Regions from separate parts of the Streptomyces sp. NPDC016469 genome, predicted to be linked through region 1. Evidence: predicted binding sites of a transcription regulator. Region 1 holds the regulator's gene; the other holds the start of a gene.
What was found. Region 1 encodes HrcA, which represses chaperone genes, less so after heat shock. Its sites were predicted from a motif close to TTNGCACTCNGNNNNNCNGAGTGCNAA; they were not measured.
Positions count from the first base shown of each region.

Region 2: groL (chaperonin GroEL) is a predicted target of HrcA. The motif match lies at 3,060-3,086, and genes of this name have one in related genera.

Region 1 is NZ_JBEYCQ010000001.1:44,746-53,459, reverse strand. It holds gene ABZ565_RS00235 (PDZ domain-containing protein) at 1-1,512, opposite strand, end outside; gene ABZ565_RS00230 (hypothetical protein) at 1,593-2,123, opposite strand; gene ABZ565_RS00225 (16S rRNA (uracil(1498)-N(3))-methyltransferase) at 2,197-2,943, opposite strand; gene ABZ565_RS00220 (nitronate monooxygenase) at 2,940-4,013, opposite strand; gene dnaJ (molecular chaperone DnaJ) at 4,135-5,271, opposite strand; gene hrcA (heat-inducible transcriptional repressor HrcA) at 5,272-6,288, opposite strand; gene ABZ565_RS00205 (MBL fold metallo-hydrolase) at 6,461-7,183, shown strand; gene ABZ565_RS00200 (DUF3097 domain-containing protein) at 7,284-8,102, shown strand; gene ABZ565_RS00195 (hypothetical protein) at 8,220-8,714, shown strand, end outside.
Region 2 is NZ_JBEYCQ010000020.1:5,881-14,594, reverse strand. It holds gene ABZ565_RS22720 (glucosyl-3-phosphoglycerate synthase) at 1-420, opposite strand, end outside; SAM riboswitch class I at 574-700, shown strand; gene thrC (threonine synthase) at 718-2,010, shown strand; gene ABZ565_RS22710 (MoaD/ThiS family protein) at 2,039-2,317, shown strand; gene ABZ565_RS22705 (cold-shock protein) at 2,673-2,879, shown strand; gene groL (chaperonin GroEL) at 3,249-4,871, shown strand; gene ABZ565_RS22695 (TetR/AcrR family transcriptional regulator C-terminal domain-containing protein) at 4,959-5,669, opposite strand; gene ABZ565_RS22690 (CocE/NonD family hydrolase) at 5,797-7,482, shown strand; gene ABZ565_RS22685 (SGNH/GDSL hydrolase family protein) at 7,511-8,431, opposite strand.

The sequences.
Region 1 (8,714 bases):
GCCGATGAACGCCATGTCGAAGACGTGGGCGTCGTAGATGGGGTCGAAGGCGCGCTCGGAGAGGAAGGCCAGGTGCTTTCCGTCGGCGGTGAAGGCGGGCGCGAAGTCCCGGAACCGCAGGGGCGTCGCCTCGGAGACCGAGAGGTCGGCGATGTGGGCGAGCTTGAGCTGGCTGAGCGGCTCGGGGCCGGGGTGCGACCAGGCGAGCCAGGCGGAGTCGGGCGACCAGGCGAGGCCGGAGGCGTCGCCGTTCTCGCTGCGGTCCACCTCGTGGATCTCGCCGCTCTCCCGCTCGACGATCAGCACCCGCCCGTCGTGGGCGGCGACCGCGAACCGGCTGCCGTCGGGGGCGGGGGCGAGATCCAGGACGCGGCCCAGCCGGCCGGCCGCGAGGCGGCGGGGCGCGGCGCCGGGGGCGGTGCCGGTGGCGGGGGCGATCTCCAGTGCGTCGTCGCCCTCGGCGTCGGTGACCCAGACGACGTGCTGGTCGCCGTCGGCCTGGAAGGTGCGCGGCAGCCTGGCCCGTACGCCGGGCTCGGCGGCCAGCGCGCGGGCGGGGCCCTCGCGGTGGGTCACCCAGTGGACGGCGCCCCGCGACAGGACCGCGCTGCCCCGGCCGGTGCGGTCGGGCGACGCGCTGGTCAGGTGGCTGTCGGCGTGCAGCGGGTAGGGCTGGAGGTCGGCGCGCTGGCCGCCGAGCCGGACCTCGACGCGGCGGGGCTCGTCGCTCTCCAGGCTGTCCAGGAGCCACAGTTCACCGGCCGAGGCGTAGGCGACCCGGGTGCCGTCGGTGGTGGCCTGCCGGGCGTAGAACCCGCCGACGGGGGTGTGCCGGCGCAGGTCCGAGCCGTCGGGCAGCGAGGAGTAGAGGGCGCCGGTGCCCTCGTGGTCGGAGAGGAACGCGAGGCGCTCCCCCACCCACATCGGGCACTCGATGTTGCCGTCGAGGTCCTGGTGGACCCGGGCGAATGCGAGCGGGTCGTCCTCGGACGCGATCCAGAGCTTGCCGGCCGTGCCACCCCGGTAGCGCTTCCAGGAGGCGGCCTCGCGCCCCATGGTGGCGGAGAGCAGCAGGACGCGCCCGCCGGGCCCGTACGCGAGGGAGCCGACGGGGCCGTACGGGAGGGTCCGCGCGGGACCGCCGTCGACCGGGACGGCCCGGGCCCAGGTGCGGCGCAGCGAGACCTGGCCCTGGGTGCTGGTGACCAGTACGTCGCCTTCGGGGGTCCAGCCGCGCACGGTGGTGCGGGCGTCGCCCCAGTGGGTGAGCCGCCGGGAGGGCCCGCCGTCGGCGGGGGCGAGGTGCACCTCGGGAGCCCCGTCGCGGGTGGACGTCCAGGCGACGAGGGTGCCGTCGGGAGATATGCGCGGCTGGGTGACGGGACGGTTGTCTGCGCTGACCCGCCACGCCCGGCCGCCGTCGAGTGGGGCGAGCCAGACGTCGTCCTCTGCGGTGAAGGCGATCAGATCACCTTGGACATGGGGGTACCTGAGGTAGGAAGGCTGTGTCACACGATCACCCTAGGCCGAGGGTGTGCCGGGTGGCACGGGGTTGGCCGGAGTACGTCGCAGGCCGGACGCCGGAGGTCCGTTCACTTGCCGGGATACGCGGTGACCGTCACCGTCACGGTGGCCGTCGGGCCGTTGCCCCGGCCCGGGGGTCCGGCGGGCGGCGCGGTCGTGGCCGGGGCGGTGCAGTCGCCGAGCAGCGTGGCCCGGAAGACGGCGCGGCCTCCGCTCTTCGCGGTCATGTCGCCGCGTACGCACCGGCCTTCGACCGCGTACGTCACCTGTCCGTCCAGCGCGATGTCCCCGCCGGACCTCGTCTTGCCGTCGCAGTGGACCTCGGCCGTCCGGCGCGCGGCGGAGGGCGCGGCCGAGCGGGTGGCACCGTCCCCGTCGAGCGAGGCGGTGCAGGTCAGCCAGCGCACCCGGACGCCTTCGTGCTCCAGGGCGCGGGTGGCGGTCCGGTCCGTGGTGAAGGCGACGGACGCGGTGTTCAACGCGCCGGTGGTGTCGCCCGGTTCGCAGGCGGTGAGCCCGGCGACGGCGGCCGCGGCGAGGCAGAGCGCGGCCGGAAAACGACGGGCCGCACGACGGCCCCCTGCCCTTGATGTCCCCATACGGGCAGCTTCCCACCGCATGTGACGGCGCGGTAGACCGCTTCCGGGCACAACCACCCCATCGGGGACGGCTTTACGACCAGCGCCCCGTGCGTCCCAGGAGCAGCGCCGTCGCCGCGGTGCCCGCCGTCGAGGTGCGCAGGACCGTGGGGCCGAGGCGGCAGGCGCGGGCGCCGGCGGCGGCGAACGCGGCCAGTTCGTCCGGGGACACACCGCCCTCGGGGCCGACGACGAGCACGATCTCGCCCTCGTCGGGCAGGGCGACGGTGGCCAGCGGTTCGCTCGCGTAGTCGCGGTCCTCGTGCAGGACGGCCGCGAAGTCCGCCGCGGCGAGGAGGCCGGCGACCTGCTTGGTGGTGGCCAGGTCCGCCACGTCCGGGAACAGCACCCGGCGCGACTGCTTGCCGGCCTCCCGGGCCGTGGCGCGCCATTTGGCCAGGGACTTGAGTCCGCGGTCGCCCTTCCACTGGGTGATGCAGCGCGCCGCCTGCCACGGGACGACCGCGTCGACGCCGGTCTCGGTCATCGTCTCCACGGCGACCTCGCCCCGGTCCCCCTTGGGCAGGGCCTGGACGACGGTGATCCGCAGCGCGGGGCGCGGCTCCTCGTGGACCGGGTCCAGGTCGCCGACGACCAGCCGGTCCTTGCCCTCGGCGGCGCGCACGAGGCCCTGGGCCCACCGGCCGCGGCCGTCCGTGAGGACGACCTCCTCGCCGGTGCGCAGCCGCTTCACGGAGACGGCGTGGCGTCCCTCGGGCCCGTCGAGGACGAACTCGGGGGCGTCCGGCAGGTGTCCGACGACGAAGACGGGTGCCGTCACTGTGTGCTCCTTGTGCTCACTGCCGTCCGTGCGGCGTCCAGTTCGTCGGCGAGCAGCCGGACCAGCCGGCCGGCGGGCAGTTCGCGGGCCATCCGGTGCCCCTGCCCGGCCCACAGCGCCATGCCCTGGGCGTCCCCGACGCGGGCGGCGGCCTTGCGCAGCACGGAAGTCATGTGGTGGACCTGGGGGTAGGCGGCGGGGGCGTACGGGCCGTGCTCGCGCACGAAGCGGTTGACCAGGCCGCGTGCCGGGCGCCCGGAGAACGCCCTGGTCAGGGTGGTCCGGACGAACAGCGGGTTGATCAGGGCCTGTTTGTGCAGGACGTGGGCCCCGGACTCCGGGCAGGCCAGGAAGGCGGTGCCGAGCTGGGCGGCGTCGGCGCCCGCCGCGAGGACGGCGGCGATCTGGGCGCCGCGCATCAGGCCGCCGGCGGCGACGACCGGTATCTGCACGGTCTCGCGGACCTGGCCGACCAGGCTCAGCAGTCCGGTCCCGCCGTCCTCGGTCGCCGGGTCGTCGTGGAACGTGGAGCGGTGCCCGCCCGCCTCGGTGCCCTGGGCGCAGACGGCGTCGGCCCCGGCCCACTCGGCGGCCTGGGCCTCCTCCGGCGAGGTGACCGTGACGACGGTGTACGTACCGGCGGCCGCGAACGCGTCGAGCGTGTCCCGCGAGGGGCAGCCGAAGGTGAAGGAGACGACCGGGACCGGGGCGTCGAGGAGGACGGCGAGCTTGTCCTCGTAGCCGTCGTCGCCGGGGAGGTCCGGGTCGCCGAGCTCGGTCTCGTAACCGGTGGCCTCGCCCGCGAGCCGGCGACGGTAGTCCTCCAGCGCGGCGGGGTCGGCCGGTTCGCACTGCGGCATGAAGAGGTTGACGCCGAAGGGCTGCCCGGTCAGGGCGCGCACCTGCTGGATCTCGTCGCGCAGGGCGTCCGCCGTCTTGTAGCCGGCGGCCAGGAAACCGAGCCCGCCGGCCTCGGACACGGCGGCGGCGAGCTGCGGGCAGGAAGGACCGCCGGCCATGGGGGCCTGCACGAGGGGATACCGGAGGAGAGCGGTCAGCGCGGAGGGCATGACCGCATCGTGTCATGTCCTTCCTGTCCCGTGATGCCCGCCCCGCGACAGCGTCCGGCCCGGCCGCAGCGCGTCGGTACGGGCCCGGAGCCCGGGCCCGTACCGTGTGCGCGCAAAGCCGTCAGCGGCCGTTGAAGGCGTCCTTCAGGCGGGAGAACAGGCCCTGCTGGCCGGGCTGGAACTGGCCGGTGGGCCGCTCCTCGCCGCGCAGCTTGGCCAGTTCGCGCAGGAGGCGTTCCTGCTCGGGGTCCAGCTTCATCGGAGTGGTCACCTCGACGTGCACGATGAGGTCGCCGCGTCCCCCGCCCCGCAGGTGGGTGATGCCGCGCCCGTGCAGCGGGACGGACTGGCCGGACTGGGTGCCCGGCCGGATGTCGACCTCCTCCAGGCCGTCCAGCGTCTCCAGCGGCACCTTGGTGCCGAGGGCCGCCGCCGTCATGGGGATGGTGACCGTGCAGTGCAGGTCGTCCCCGCGGCGCTGGAACACCGCGTGCGGCAGCTCGTGGATCTCGACGTAGAGGTCGCCGGCGGGACCGCCGCCGGGGCCGACCTCGCCCTCGCCCGCGAGCTGGATGCGGGTGCCGTTGTCGACACCGGCGGGGATCTTCACGGTCAGCGTGCGCCGCGAGCGGATGCGGCCGTCGCCGGCGCACTCCGGGCACGGGGTCGGCACGACCGTGCCGAAGCCCTGGCACTGCGGGCAGGGCCGCGAGGTCATGACCTGGCCGAGGAAGGACCGGGTGACCTGGGAGACCTCACCGCGGCCGCGGCACATGTCGCAGGTCTGCGCCGAGGTGCCGGGGGCCGCGCCCTCGCCGCTGCACGTGGTGCAGACGACGGCGGTGTCGACCTGGATGTCCTTGGTGGTGCCGAAGGCAGCCTCGGAGAGGTCGATCTCCAGCCGGATCATGGCGTCCTGGCCGCGCCGGGTGCGCGAGCGGGGCCCGCGCTGCGACGACGTACCGAAGAACGCGTCCATGATGTCGGAGAAGTTGCCGAAGCCGCCCTGGCCGAAGCCGCCCGCGCCGGCGCCGCCGGACTGCGAGAGCGGGTCGCCGCCGAGGTCGTAGACCTGCTTCTTCTGCGCGTCCGACAGGACCTCGTAAGCGGCGTTGATCTCCTTGAACCGCTCCTGGGTCTTCGGATCGGGGTTGACGTCCGGGTGCAGCTCGCGGGCGAGTCTCCGGAATGCCTTCTTGATCTCGTCCTGGGAAGCGTCGCGGCGCACGCCGAGTACGGCGTAGTAGTCCGTGGCCACTTACGACTCCGCCAGGATCTGTCCGACGTAACGTGCCACTGCGCGTACCGCTCCCATCGTTCCGGGGTAGTCCATGCGGGTCGGTCCGACCACGCCGAGTTTGGCGACTGCCTCGTCGCCCGAACCGTAGCCGACCGCGACGACGGACGTGGAGTTGAGCCCCTCGTGGGCGTTCTCGTGCCCGATGCGTACGGTCATGCCCGAGTCCTTGGCCTCGCCGAGCAGCTTCAGCAGCACGACCTGCTCCTCCAGTGCCTCCAGCACCGGCCGGATCATCACCGGGAAGTCGTGTCCGAAGCGGGTGAGATTGGAGGTGCCGCCGATCATCAGCCGCTCCTCCGTCTCCTCGACGAGGGTTTCGAGCAGGATCGAGAGGACGGTGGACACGGTTCCCCGGTCCTCGCTCTCGAAGGATTCCGGCAGGTCCTGCACCAGCTGCGGGACGTCCGCGAACCGGCGCCCCACCACCCGGCTGTTGAGCCGGGCCCGCAGATCGGCGAGGGAGGTCTCGCCGAACGGCGCCGGGCAGTCCACCAGCCGCTGTTCGACCCGGCCGGTGTCCGTGATCAGCACGAGCATCAGCCGCGCCGGGGCCAGGGACAGCAGTTCCACATGCCGCACCGTCGAACGGGTCAGCGAGGGGTACTGCACGACGGCGACCTGCCGGGTCAGCTGCGCGAGCAGCCGTACGGTACGGCCCACGACGTCGTCCAGGTCGACCGCGCCGTCGAGGAAGTTCTGGATGGCGCGGCGCTCCGGCGACGAGAGGGGCTTGACGCCCGCCAGCTTGTCCACGAAGAGCCGGTAGCCCTTGTCCGTCGGGATGCGCCCGGCGCTGGTGTGGGGCTGGGCGATGAAGCCCTCCTCCTCCAGCACCGCCATGTCGTTGCGGACGGTCGCCGGGGAGACCCCCAGCTTGTGCCGCTCGGTGAGCGCCTTCGAGCCGACGGGCTCCTCGGTCCCGACGTAGTCCTGGACGATCGCGCGCAGCACTTCGAGTCTGCGTTCGCTGAGCATCGCGCACACCTCCAGCTGTCCACGTCGGTGCTTCCCGGGCCGTTCCCGGGATTCCTCCTGGCACTCGGTGCGTACGAGTGCCAGCGATCCCGGCCAGTGTACGGCGACGGGGTGGTGCCCTAGCAAGGGCGACCGGCGACGGTGCCCAGGTCGCTGCCGATAGCGTCGCCGCATGGATGCCTCTTGGGAAGACTTCGGATGGGAGCGGCTGGGTCACGGAACGGGCCGGCGGCGCCTTCCGGTCTGGGACGCGACGGCCCTGCTGGTGGCCGGCCGGGACGGGGCACTGCTCTGTGACACCGGTTCGTCACTGCGCGAGGGAGCGGAACTGCGCACCCAGGTGGAGGCGCTGCTCGGCCGGAGGGTGACGCACATCGCACTCAGTCACCCCCATTTCGACCATGTGCTGGGCACGGCCGCGTTCGCCGGGGCACGGGTGTACGGCTCCGAGGGCATGGCGGAGCTGCTGCGGCGCGGGGCGGACGAGCTGTACGCGGACGCAGTGGCCCAGGGCCTGCCCGAGGCGGACGCGGCCGGGTCCGCCGATGTGCTGGTGGCCCCGGGCCACGAGGTGCGCGGGGAGCTGACGGTGGACCTCGGCGGCGGCCGGGAGGCGGTCCTGGTGAACGTGGGCGCGGCGCACAGCGGCCACGACCTCGCGGTGCTGGTCCCGGGCTCCCCCGCGCTGGTGTACTGCGGCGACCTGGTCGAGGAGTCCGGCGAACCCCAGGCGGGCCCGGACGCCCGCCCGGCGCGCTGGCCGGCGGCGCTCGACCGGCTGCTGGAGCTGGGCGGCGAGGACGCGCTGTACGTACCGGGGCACGGGGCGGTGGTGGACGCGGCGTTCGTCCGGGCCCAGCGGGAGGCGCTGGCGGGGCGGTTCGGCGTGTCGTAGGGGCGGCGGAGGTTCGGCCGCGTCCTGGGAGGGGAAGGCGGAGGGCCGGAGGGCCGCCCGGTTCGGCGTGTCGCGGGTCTTCCCCGCTTATCGTCGTGCGATGCGCAGCTACCAGCCCGATCTGACCCCGCCGTGGAAGAAGTCCGCCCCCGCCCCGGAGGTGCCCGCCGAGACCGATCTGGTCGTGGAGGAGGCGGTCACCGGTTTCTGCGGCGCGGTCATCCGGTGCGAGAAGACCGCCGAGGGGCCGACGGTGACCCTGGAGGACCGGTTCGGCAAGCACCGGGTCTTCCCGATGGCACCGCGCGGCTTCCTGTTGGAGGGCCGGGTCGTCACGCTGGTGCGCCCGTCGGCCGGGGGCCCGGTGCGGCCCACGCGTACGGCCTCCGGTTCGGTGGCGGTGCCCGGGGCGCGGGCGCGGGTGGCGCGGGCCGGGCGGATCTACGTGGAGGGGCGGCACGACGCGGAGCTGGTCGAGCGGGTCTGGGGCGACGACCTCCGCATCGAGGGCGTGGTCGTCGAGTACCTGGAGGGCATCGACGACCTGCCGGCGATCGTGCGGGAGTTCGCGCCCGCGCCGGACGCCCGCCTCGGCGTGCTGGTCGACCATCTGGTGCCCGGTTCCAAGGAGTCCCGGATCGCGGCCCAGGTGTCGGACGGCGACGTGCTGGTGGTCGGGCACCCGTACATCGACGTGTGGGAGGCCGTGAAGCCCGCGTCGGTGGGGATCGCCGGGTGGCCGGTGGTGCCGCGCGGGCAGGACTGGAAAACGGGCGTGTGCCGTGCGCTGGGCTGGCCGGAGAACACCGGCGCGGCCTGGCAGCGCATCCTGTCCTCGGTCCGCTCCTATCGGGACCTTCAGCCGGAGCTCCTGGGCCGGGTCGAGGAATTGATCGATTTCGTCACTCTTCCGGACTGATGTCCGGCGGGTCTTCCCGTCGATCCGGCACCGATCCGGACGAATGCCTGCGCCTCGCACACATCATCGGTTATTGAGTGGGGCCAGGCTCTTTTCGCGAGGGAAGGCACGGGGGCGATGGCACGCGAGGTTTGGCGGGACAGTGCGGCGAACGAGGCGGCCTCCGCCGTCTTCCACTTCGTGCAGCAGCTCATCGACCGCTACCGCGACAACCGGCCCGTGCTGCCGCTGGTGGTCCTCCAGGCCGCCGACGCCGACGTGCCGGCCGCCGTGGACGCCCGGGTCGAGCAGATCGTGCGCCAGATCCACCGGGCGAACCAGCCGCGCCGCGTCCCCCTGAGACTGCTCGACGGGCGCGGTGACACCCCGTACGACGCGGCGCTCGACATGGTCCGCACGCTGACCGAGAAGCCGTGGGAGACCCGGGGCGGATCGCAGTACAAGCCGTTCGCCTTCCCCCGTTCCCGGCTGCTCGGCGCCATCGAGCAGGCCACCGAGGCCGTGCTGCGGGACCCGGTCCCGGGCTCCTCCCGGGACCAGCGCGACGAGCGGATCCTGGAGGAGCTGAGCGCGCTGCGCTGGCGCGCCGGGCGGCGCGGCCGGGGCACCTGG
Region 2 (8,714 bases), on a different contig from region 1:
GACGATGCCGGAGACGAAGTCGGCCGAGAAGTCCTTCAGGTCCGCGTCGATGAAGCACAGGATGTCGCCGCTGGTCACGAGGAGCGACCGCCACAGCACCTCGCCCTTGCCGGGGACGGCGGGGAGGCGGGGCAGGATCGCGTCGCGGTGGACGACGCGGGCGCCCGCGCGGCGGGCGACCTCGGCGGTGGCGTCCGTGGAGCCCGAGTCGATCACGACCAGTTCGTCCACCAGCGGAACGCGCTCCATCAGCTCGCGCCGGATCGTCGCGACGATGTCCCCGACGGTCGCGGCCTCGTTGAGGGCCGGTAGAACGACACTGACGCCCGTACCGTTCGCGGCGGCCCGCACGCTCGCCGGCGGGTGGTCGGCGGCTGACCAGGAACGCCTGGTCAGCCAGCTTTCGACCTCTTCGAGCACGGTCGATACTCCCTGTATGTGATCCATCTCGCGGTACGGACGGCTATCTCACCCGTCCGCTCCTTCGGTTACAGTCTTGAACAACGCGGACGGCCATCGCATGCCGGGGTCGGTCCGCCGACAAATGCGCGGATCCATGATCCGTCGCCACAGCGCTCATCCAGAGGGACAGAGGGAACGGCCCGTTGAAGTCCCGGCAACCCTCCTGCCGACCGCGAGGTCAGGTGGGGAAGGTGCCAATTCCGTCTCGCGGCGAAACGCGCCGTGAGGAAGATGAGGAGAAAGGGCCTCGCCATCATGGCTGTTGAGACTGTCGCAGCACCCACCGAATCTTCCGTGGACCTCGGTCCCGCAGCGGCCCTTTCCTGCCGCGAATGCGGTGAACGGTTCGCACTCGGTCCCATTTTCGCCTGCGCGTCCTGTTTCGGGCCGCTCGAAGTGGCGTACGACCTGCCGAGCGGCTCCCCCGACGAGCTGAAGAAGCGCATCGAGGCCGGCCCGAACAACATCTGGCGTTACGCGCCGCTGCTGCCGGTGCCCGCCGATGTGGCCGACAAGCCCAATCTCAACCCCGGCTTCACCAAGCTGGTCAAGGCCGACAACCTCGCCCGCGAGCTGGGTGTGACCGGCGGCCTGTACGTGAAGGACGACTCGGGCAATCCGACGCACTCCTTCAAGGACCGCGTCGTCGCGATCGCCGTCGAGGCCGCCCGCGCCTTCGGCTTCACCACGCTCTCCTGCTCCTCGACCGGCAACCTCGCCGGTGCGGTCGGCGCCGCCGCGTCCCGGGCGGGCCTGCGCTCCTGCGTGTTCATCCCGCACGACCTGGAGCAGGGCAAGGTCGTCATGGCCGCGGTGTACGGCGGTGAGCTGGTCGGCATCGAGGGCAACTACGACGACGTCAACCGCTTCTGCTCCGAGCTCATCGGCGACCCGCTGGGCGAGGGCTGGGGCTTCGTCAACGTGAACCTGCGTCCGTACTACGGCGAGGGCTCCAAGACGCTGGCGTACGAGATCTGCGAGCAGCTCGGCTGGCGGCTGCCCGACCAGATCGTCATCCCGATCGCGTCCGGCTCGCAGCTCACGAAGATCGACAAGGGCCTCCAGGAGCTGATCAAGCTCGGGCTGGTCGAGGACAAGCCCTACAAGATCTTCGGCGCCCAGGCCGAGGGCTGCTCCCCGGTCTCCACCGCCTTCAAGGCCGGTCACGACGTGGTCCGCCCGCAGAAGCCGAACACGATCGCCAAGTCCCTCGCGATCGGCAATCCGGCCGACGGCCCGTACGTCCTGGACATCGCCCGCCGCACCGGCGGCGCCGTCGAGGACGTGAACGACGAGCAGGTCGTGGACGCGATCAAGCTGCTGGCCCGCACCGAGGGCATCTTCGCCGAGACGGCGGGCGGGGTGACGGTCGGCGTGACGAAGAAGCTGATCGAGGCCGGCCTGCTCGACCCGGCGCTCACCACCGTCGTCCTGAACACGGGTGACGGCCTCAAGACGCTGGACGCGGTGGCCGACACCTCACAGGCGACCGCCACGATCCGCCCGAGCCTGGACGCCTTCCGCGCCGCCGGACTCGCCACCAGCTGACCACCCGAGAATTCAGGAAGGCACCGCCATGAGCGTCAAGGTCCGCATTCCCACCATCCTCCGCACCTACACCGGCGGCCAGGCCGAGGTTCCGGCCGAGGGCGCGACCCTCTCCGAGGTCATCGCCTCGCTGGAGAAGGACCACCCGGGCATCGCCGCCCGCGTGCTGGACGACCAGGGCAAGCTCCGCCGCTTCGTCAACGTGTACGTCAACGACGACGACGTGCGCTTTGAAGGCGGCCTCGACGCGGCGACCCCGGACGGTGCCGGCGTCTCGATCATTCCCGCCGTGGCCGGCGGCTGCTGAGCCCACGGCTGCGTAGCGTCACCGCAATTGCCCCCTCCGCGAGAGAAGCGGAGGGGGCAATTCTGCATGGTTGAGCGGGGTAGAGTGTGGGAAGTCCCCTTCGCTGCCCGTGCCCCTCGCATATGAGAATGCGCCGCGCCACGATCAGAAGCAGCCAATGTGCCCGGCCCTCTTGTGCCATAAGTCGCCTTTGCCGGGCCCGACTTGCCCCGCAAGCTCATGAATTCCCCATATTCGGGCGATCGGTGCCGCCCAGAATTGTCGTCCAATTGACCTGTTGCAGAGGGCAGTTGGGCAGATACATTCAGCCGCGGTCGACGCGCTTCGGCGCACACACGTTACAGGGGAGTTAGGCATGGCTCAGGGCACCGTCAAGTGGTTCAACGCGGAGAAGGGGTACGGCTTCATCGCGGTCGACGGTGGTGCGGATGTATTCGTCCACTACAGCGCGATCCAGATGGACGGGTACCGCACCCTCGAAGAAGGTCAGCGGGTCGAGTTCGAGATCTCGCAGGGCCAGAAGGGGCCGCAGGCGGACATGGTCAAGCTCGCCGTCGGCTGAGCCCGGCACGGCACGTCGGCCGCGACGCCACGCACGTACGAAGGGTCCGTACCTATAGGGGTACGGGCCCTTCGCGTGTCCGGGGCCGCCCGGGTGCCGCCCGGGGGTTGTCCACACTCCGGCCGGGGGGGCTTGCGCCCTCCCGTCGCCCGACCACCACCCCTCAAGGAGCCTTCGGCGCTTGCACTCGACGGGGTCGAGTGCTAATCATTGGGCTTAGCACTCTCCAGGTGAGAGTGACAGAATTTTGGACCGGGCCGGTGAGGCCCGCACGCCAGGCGGGGAAGGAACCGCAGGGCAGGCAGGCCGTCCGTCGCGGGCGCCACTCGGTCCGGAGCAATCCACCCCTGTCCGGGAGGACCACTTCACATGGCCAAGATCATCGCGTTCGACGAGGAGGCCCGGCGCGGTCTCGAGCGCGGCATGAACCAGCTCGCCGACGCCGTCAAGGTCACCCTTGGCCCCAAGGGTCGCAACGTCGTCCTCGAGAAGAAGTGGGGCGCCCCCACGATCACCAACGATGGTGTCTCCATCGCCAAGGAGATCGAGCTGGAGGACCCGTACGAGAAGATCGGTGCGGAGCTGGTCAAGGAGGTCGCCAAGAAGACGGACGACGTCGCCGGCGACGGTACGACCACCGCCACCGTTCTCGCCCAGGCGCTCGTCCGCGAGGGCCTGCGCAACGTGGCCGCGGGTGCGAACCCGATGGCTCTCAAGCGGGGCATCGAGAAGGCCGTCGAGGCCGTCTCCGCCGCCCTCCTGGAGCAGGCCAAGGACGTGGAGACCAAGGAGCAGATCGCTTCGACCGCCTCCATCTCCGCCGCCGACACCCAGATCGGCGAGCTCATCGCCGAGGCCATGGACAAGGTCGGCAAGGAAGGCGTCATCACCGTCGAGGAGTCCCAGACCTTCGGTCTGGAGCTGGAGCTCACCGAGGGTATGCGCTTCGACAAGGGCTACATCTCGGCGTACTTCGCCACCGACATGGAGCGCATGGAGTCGTCCCTGGACGACCCGTACATCCTCATCGTGAACTCCAAGGTCAGCAACGTGAAGGACCTCCTTCCGCTGCTGGAGAAGGTCATGCAGTCCGGCAAGCCGCTGCTGATCATCGCCGAGGACGTCGAGGGCGAGGCCCTGTCGACCCTGGTCGTCAACAAGATCCGCGGCACGTTCAAGTCCGTCGCCGTCAAGGCCCCGGGCTTCGGCGACCGCCGCAAGGCCATGCTCGGTGACATCGCCATCCTCACGGGCGGCACCGTCATCTCCGAGGAGGTCGGCCTCAAGCTGGAGAACGCCGGTCTCGACCTGCTCGGCCGCGCCCGCAAGGTCGTCATCACCAAGGACGAGACGACGATCGTCGACGGCGCCGGTGACAGCGACCAGGTCCAGGGCCGCGTCAACCAGATCCGTGCCGAGATCGAGAACTCCGACTCGGACTACGACCGCGAGAAGCTCCAGGAGCGCCTGGCGAAGCTGGCCGGCGGCGTGGCCGTCATCAAGGCCGGTGCCGCCACCGAGGTCGAGCTGAAGGAGCGCAAGCACCGCATCGAGGACGCGGTGCGCAACGCCAAGGCCGCCGTCGAGGAGGGCATCGTCGCCGGTGGTGGCGTGGCTCTGCTCCAGGCTTCGGCCGTCTTCGAGAAGCTGGAGCTCTCGGGTGACGAGGCGACCGGCGCCAACGCAGTCAAGCTCGCGCTCGAGGCCCCGCTGAAGCAGATCGCCGTCAACGGTGGTCTCGAGGGTGGCGTCGTCGTGGAGAAGGTGCGCAACCTGCCGATCGGTCACGGCCTCAACGCCGCGACCGGCGAGTACGTCGACATGATCGCCGAGGGCATTCTCGACCCGGCGAAGGTCACGCGCTCCGCCCTGCAGAACGCCGCGTCGATCGCCGCGCTGTTCCTCACCACCGAGGCCGTCATCGCCGACAAGCCGGAGAAGGCCGCCGCGGCCGCTCCGGGCGGCATGCCGGGCGGTGACATGGACTTCTGATCCTGACGGATCGGCGGTTCCAGCAGTTCCACGGCACCGGCCCCCGGGGATTCGTCCCCGGGGGCCGGTGTCTTTGCGCGTACGGGGTCAGCCCGCGTCGAGGCCGTCCACGAGACGGGTGAGGAAGCGGTCGAACATGGCGTCCGGAGTGACCGGCCGCCCGGCCGTCGCCAGGGCCTCCGCCAGTTCCGGATGGTTGCCGTCCGCCGCGACCTCCGCCAGATACCGCGCCTCGGCAGCGGCCCGGCCGGGGTCCTGGGCCACCTGTGTCTGGCCGACCTCGTAGCCCACCTGGGCCGCCACGAACGCGGTGAGCTGGGCGAAGACCTCCAGGCGCGCCGCCCCGTCGAGCCCGCTGGGCCGCAGGGCGGCCAGCGCGTGCTCCACGAAAGCCAGCGTGCGGGGGCCCAGGGACCGGCGGGTCTGCACGGCGGCGGGCAGCCAGGGGTGGCGGAGCATGTTCGCGCGCTGGTGGCGGCCGATGGTCTTCAGGTCGGCGCGCCAGTCGCCGGTGAGCGGGCCGGACGTGGGCAGTTCGCCGGAGACGTGGTCGATCATCAGGTCCAGCAGCGTCTCCTTGTCCGGGGCGTAGCTGTAGAGCGACATGACGCCGGCGCCCACTTCCGCGGCGACCCGCCGCATGGTGACCGCGTCGATGCCCTCGGCGTCCGCGACGACGACGGCGGCGGCCGTGATCGCCTCGCGGCTGAAGGCGGGTCTGCGCCCGCGCCGGGGCCGGTCCGGTTCCCGCCAGAGAACTCGCGGATCGATGCCTCCGGCACCTTCGGTGCGGGTCACGTGCTCTGCCTCTCTCACCCTGGTCGCCTCCGCGGTCCATCCAAGCATCCAGTATTCTCGTACTTAGTACGAGAATAGGGGTGCGGGGTTTGCCGCACCCCTGCGTGCCGTACCGATGGAGGCGAAGATGACCCGACCGACGCACGACGCCCACCCCCGGGCCGCATGGACCCCGTCGTCCGCGAAGCCGCCGCTCGCCTCCCGGCTGATGCGCGCCTCATGGCGCGGCCTGCCCGCCGCGCGCCACCAGGTGGGCGTGGAGCGCGGTCTGACGGTCCCCGCCGCAGACGGCAGCCCGCTGCTCACCGACCACTACTTCCCGCGCGCCGAGGGCGACTTCCCGACCCTCCTGGTCCGTACGCCGTACGGGCGGGGAGTGCCATGGTCCCCGCAGTACGGCCTCCTCTTCGCCGAGCAGGGCTTCCATGTGGTCCTGCAGAGCTGCCGGGGCACCGGCGGCTCTGGCGGCGACTTCCACCTCTGGCGCAACGAGCCCGCCGACGGCCTCGCGACGGTCGCCTGGCTGCGCGAACAGCCCTGGTTCGACGGCCGTCTGGGCACCGTCGGCCCCAGCTACCTCGGGTACGTCCAGTGGGCGCTGGCCCTCGATCCGCCGCCGGAGCTGAAGGCCATGGTGGTCCAGGTGGGGCTGCACGATCCGTACGCCCTCTTCCACACGGACGGCGTCCTCAACCTGGAGACCGCGCTCGCCGTGGGCGCCGGCATGACGTACCAGCACCGGGGCATGGGCGCGTTCGTCCGGGCGACCCTGCGCCTCCAGCGCCGGGTGCGCTCCGCCGTCACCGCGCGTCCGCTGCGCGGGGCGTACGCGGACGCGCTCGGCGGCGAGATCCCCTGGCTGGACGAGGTGATGGCCCACCCGGACGCGAGCGACCCGTACTGGCAGGGCGCGTCCCTGGCCGGGGCGGCGGACCGGGCGGCCGTGCCCACCGCCCTTGTCACCGGCTGGCACGACGCCCTCGTGGACCAGACCTTCGCGCAGTACGGCCGGCTGCGCCGGGCGGGCGGCGAGGCGTCCCTGCTGGTCGGCCCGTGGACGCACACCTCGGCGCTCCAGGCGGGCTGGGCCGAGGTGTTCACCGAATCCCTGGCCTGGCTCCGGGCCCACCTGTGCGACGACCCGTCCGGACTGCGCCCGACGCCGGTGCGTGTGCACGTGGGCGGCGCGGAGGCGGGCGCCCGGGACCTGGACGCGTGGCCTCCGGTCGCGGCCACGGCCTCCTGGTACCCGACCGCCGACGGCCACCTCACCCGCGAGGCGCCCTCGGACGCCGCCCCCGTCGCCTCCTTCCGCCACGACCCGGACGATCCGGTCCCCACGCTGGGCGGCGCGCTGCTCTCCCGTACGGCCGGGGCGCGGGACAACGCGTCGCTGGAGGCGCGCGGGGACGTCCTCACGTTCACCGGGCCCGCCCTGGCCGAACCCCTCACCGTCCTCGGCCCGGTCTCCGCCCGGATCAGCGCCGCCACGGACACGGGGCACGGCGAGGTGTTCGTCCGGCTGTGCGACGTGGACCCCGAGGGGCGCTCGGTCAACGTCTGCGACGGCCTGGCCCGGCTCCGCACCACGGGCACGGACCCGGTCCACGTCACGATCCCGATGACCGCCACCGCCCACCGCTTCGCCCCGGGCCACCGCATCCGCTGGCAGATCAGCCCCGGCCCCCACCCGCGCTTCGCGCTGAACCCGGGCACGGGAGAGGGCCGGGTCGACGCGACGGAGTTCGTACCCGTGCGGGTGACGGTGCACGCGGACTCGGAGTTGACGCTGCCGGTGGAGCCGACCGGGTAGGTGGAGGCGCGCCCCCGCGCGCCAGAGGTCAGTGGCGCCCGGCGCCCCTGGTCAGGGTCTTCAGGAGCGCCTGTGCCATGACCTCCTCGCCCTTGGCGTTGGGGTGGGCCGGAGCGGCGGGCGCCGCGGGGCTCAGCGGTTCGATCCACCGGTCGGCGGGCGCCTTGCACATGTCGTGGCCCACCGTCGGCCCGTAGGTGTCCACGTAGTCGGCCCGGTTCAGCAGCGCCACCGTGCGCAGCATCAGGTTGAGGCGCTTCTCCGTGTCCCGCAGGTAGGGGAAGTCCTTCGCGGCGAACGGGACCTGGGGGAAGCAGCCGGTGCCGTCCTCGGGAAGGAGGTCCGGGTAGCCGACGACGACCACGCGTGCGTGGGGAGCCTTGTGGTGCACCTCCCGCAGCACGCGGGCGATCTTGGGGGCCGTCCGGAGGATCTTCAGCGTCAACTGGTCGTACCCCTCGGCCCCGTAGTACTGCTGGCAGGGATTGCCGGCGAGGTCCTTGGCGCTGAGGGTCGCACAGGTGCCGATGATGGAGCCGAAGCCGACGTCGTTGCCGCCGATCTGTAGGGTCACGAGATCCGTGTCCTTCTTCACCGCGTCCAGCTGAGGCCCATTGGTGCCCTGGGCCTGCCACATCTCCGCGGTCGTCGCACCGCCGCAGCTCACGTCGGTGAACGAGGCGACGTGGCGCTCGCGCGCGGTGATCGACGGGTAGTTGTGGTCGGACCGGGCGCAGTTGGCGTCGACCTGTGTGGGTATCAGCGGGCCGGACGTGTAGGAGTCGCCCAGCGCCACGTAGGAGGTGCGGGGGGATCCGTGCGCGCCCCCTGTCGCGGCCGAGGCCGTGCCGGTGAAGCCGGCGGTGAGCGCGCAGCTGCTCAGCGCCGCCAGCGCGATGGCGGTACGTCGCTTGGATACGGCCCTGCCCGGACGCGTGCGGTGGATCATCGTGCCCTCCCCAGAAATGACGACAGTCCGCGGACGGGCAGCGGTGACCGGGGCGCACAGGGCGTCAGAAGGCACCCGGCCGCTCGGCGGCTCGTGCCCGGCGGACCCAACCTCCTCTGTATACCGGCCAGTAGACCGTGAGACCAGTGATCGGACTCAGTCCGAACAAAGGACTGGGCCCTGGTCTCGTATAGCTACGACGAGAGGACGGGTAGCTCAGCGTCATTCCAGGGCTTCCGCTTCCGTGCGGGGCTCGGGGACCGCCGCGCCACTCTTTGCTCGG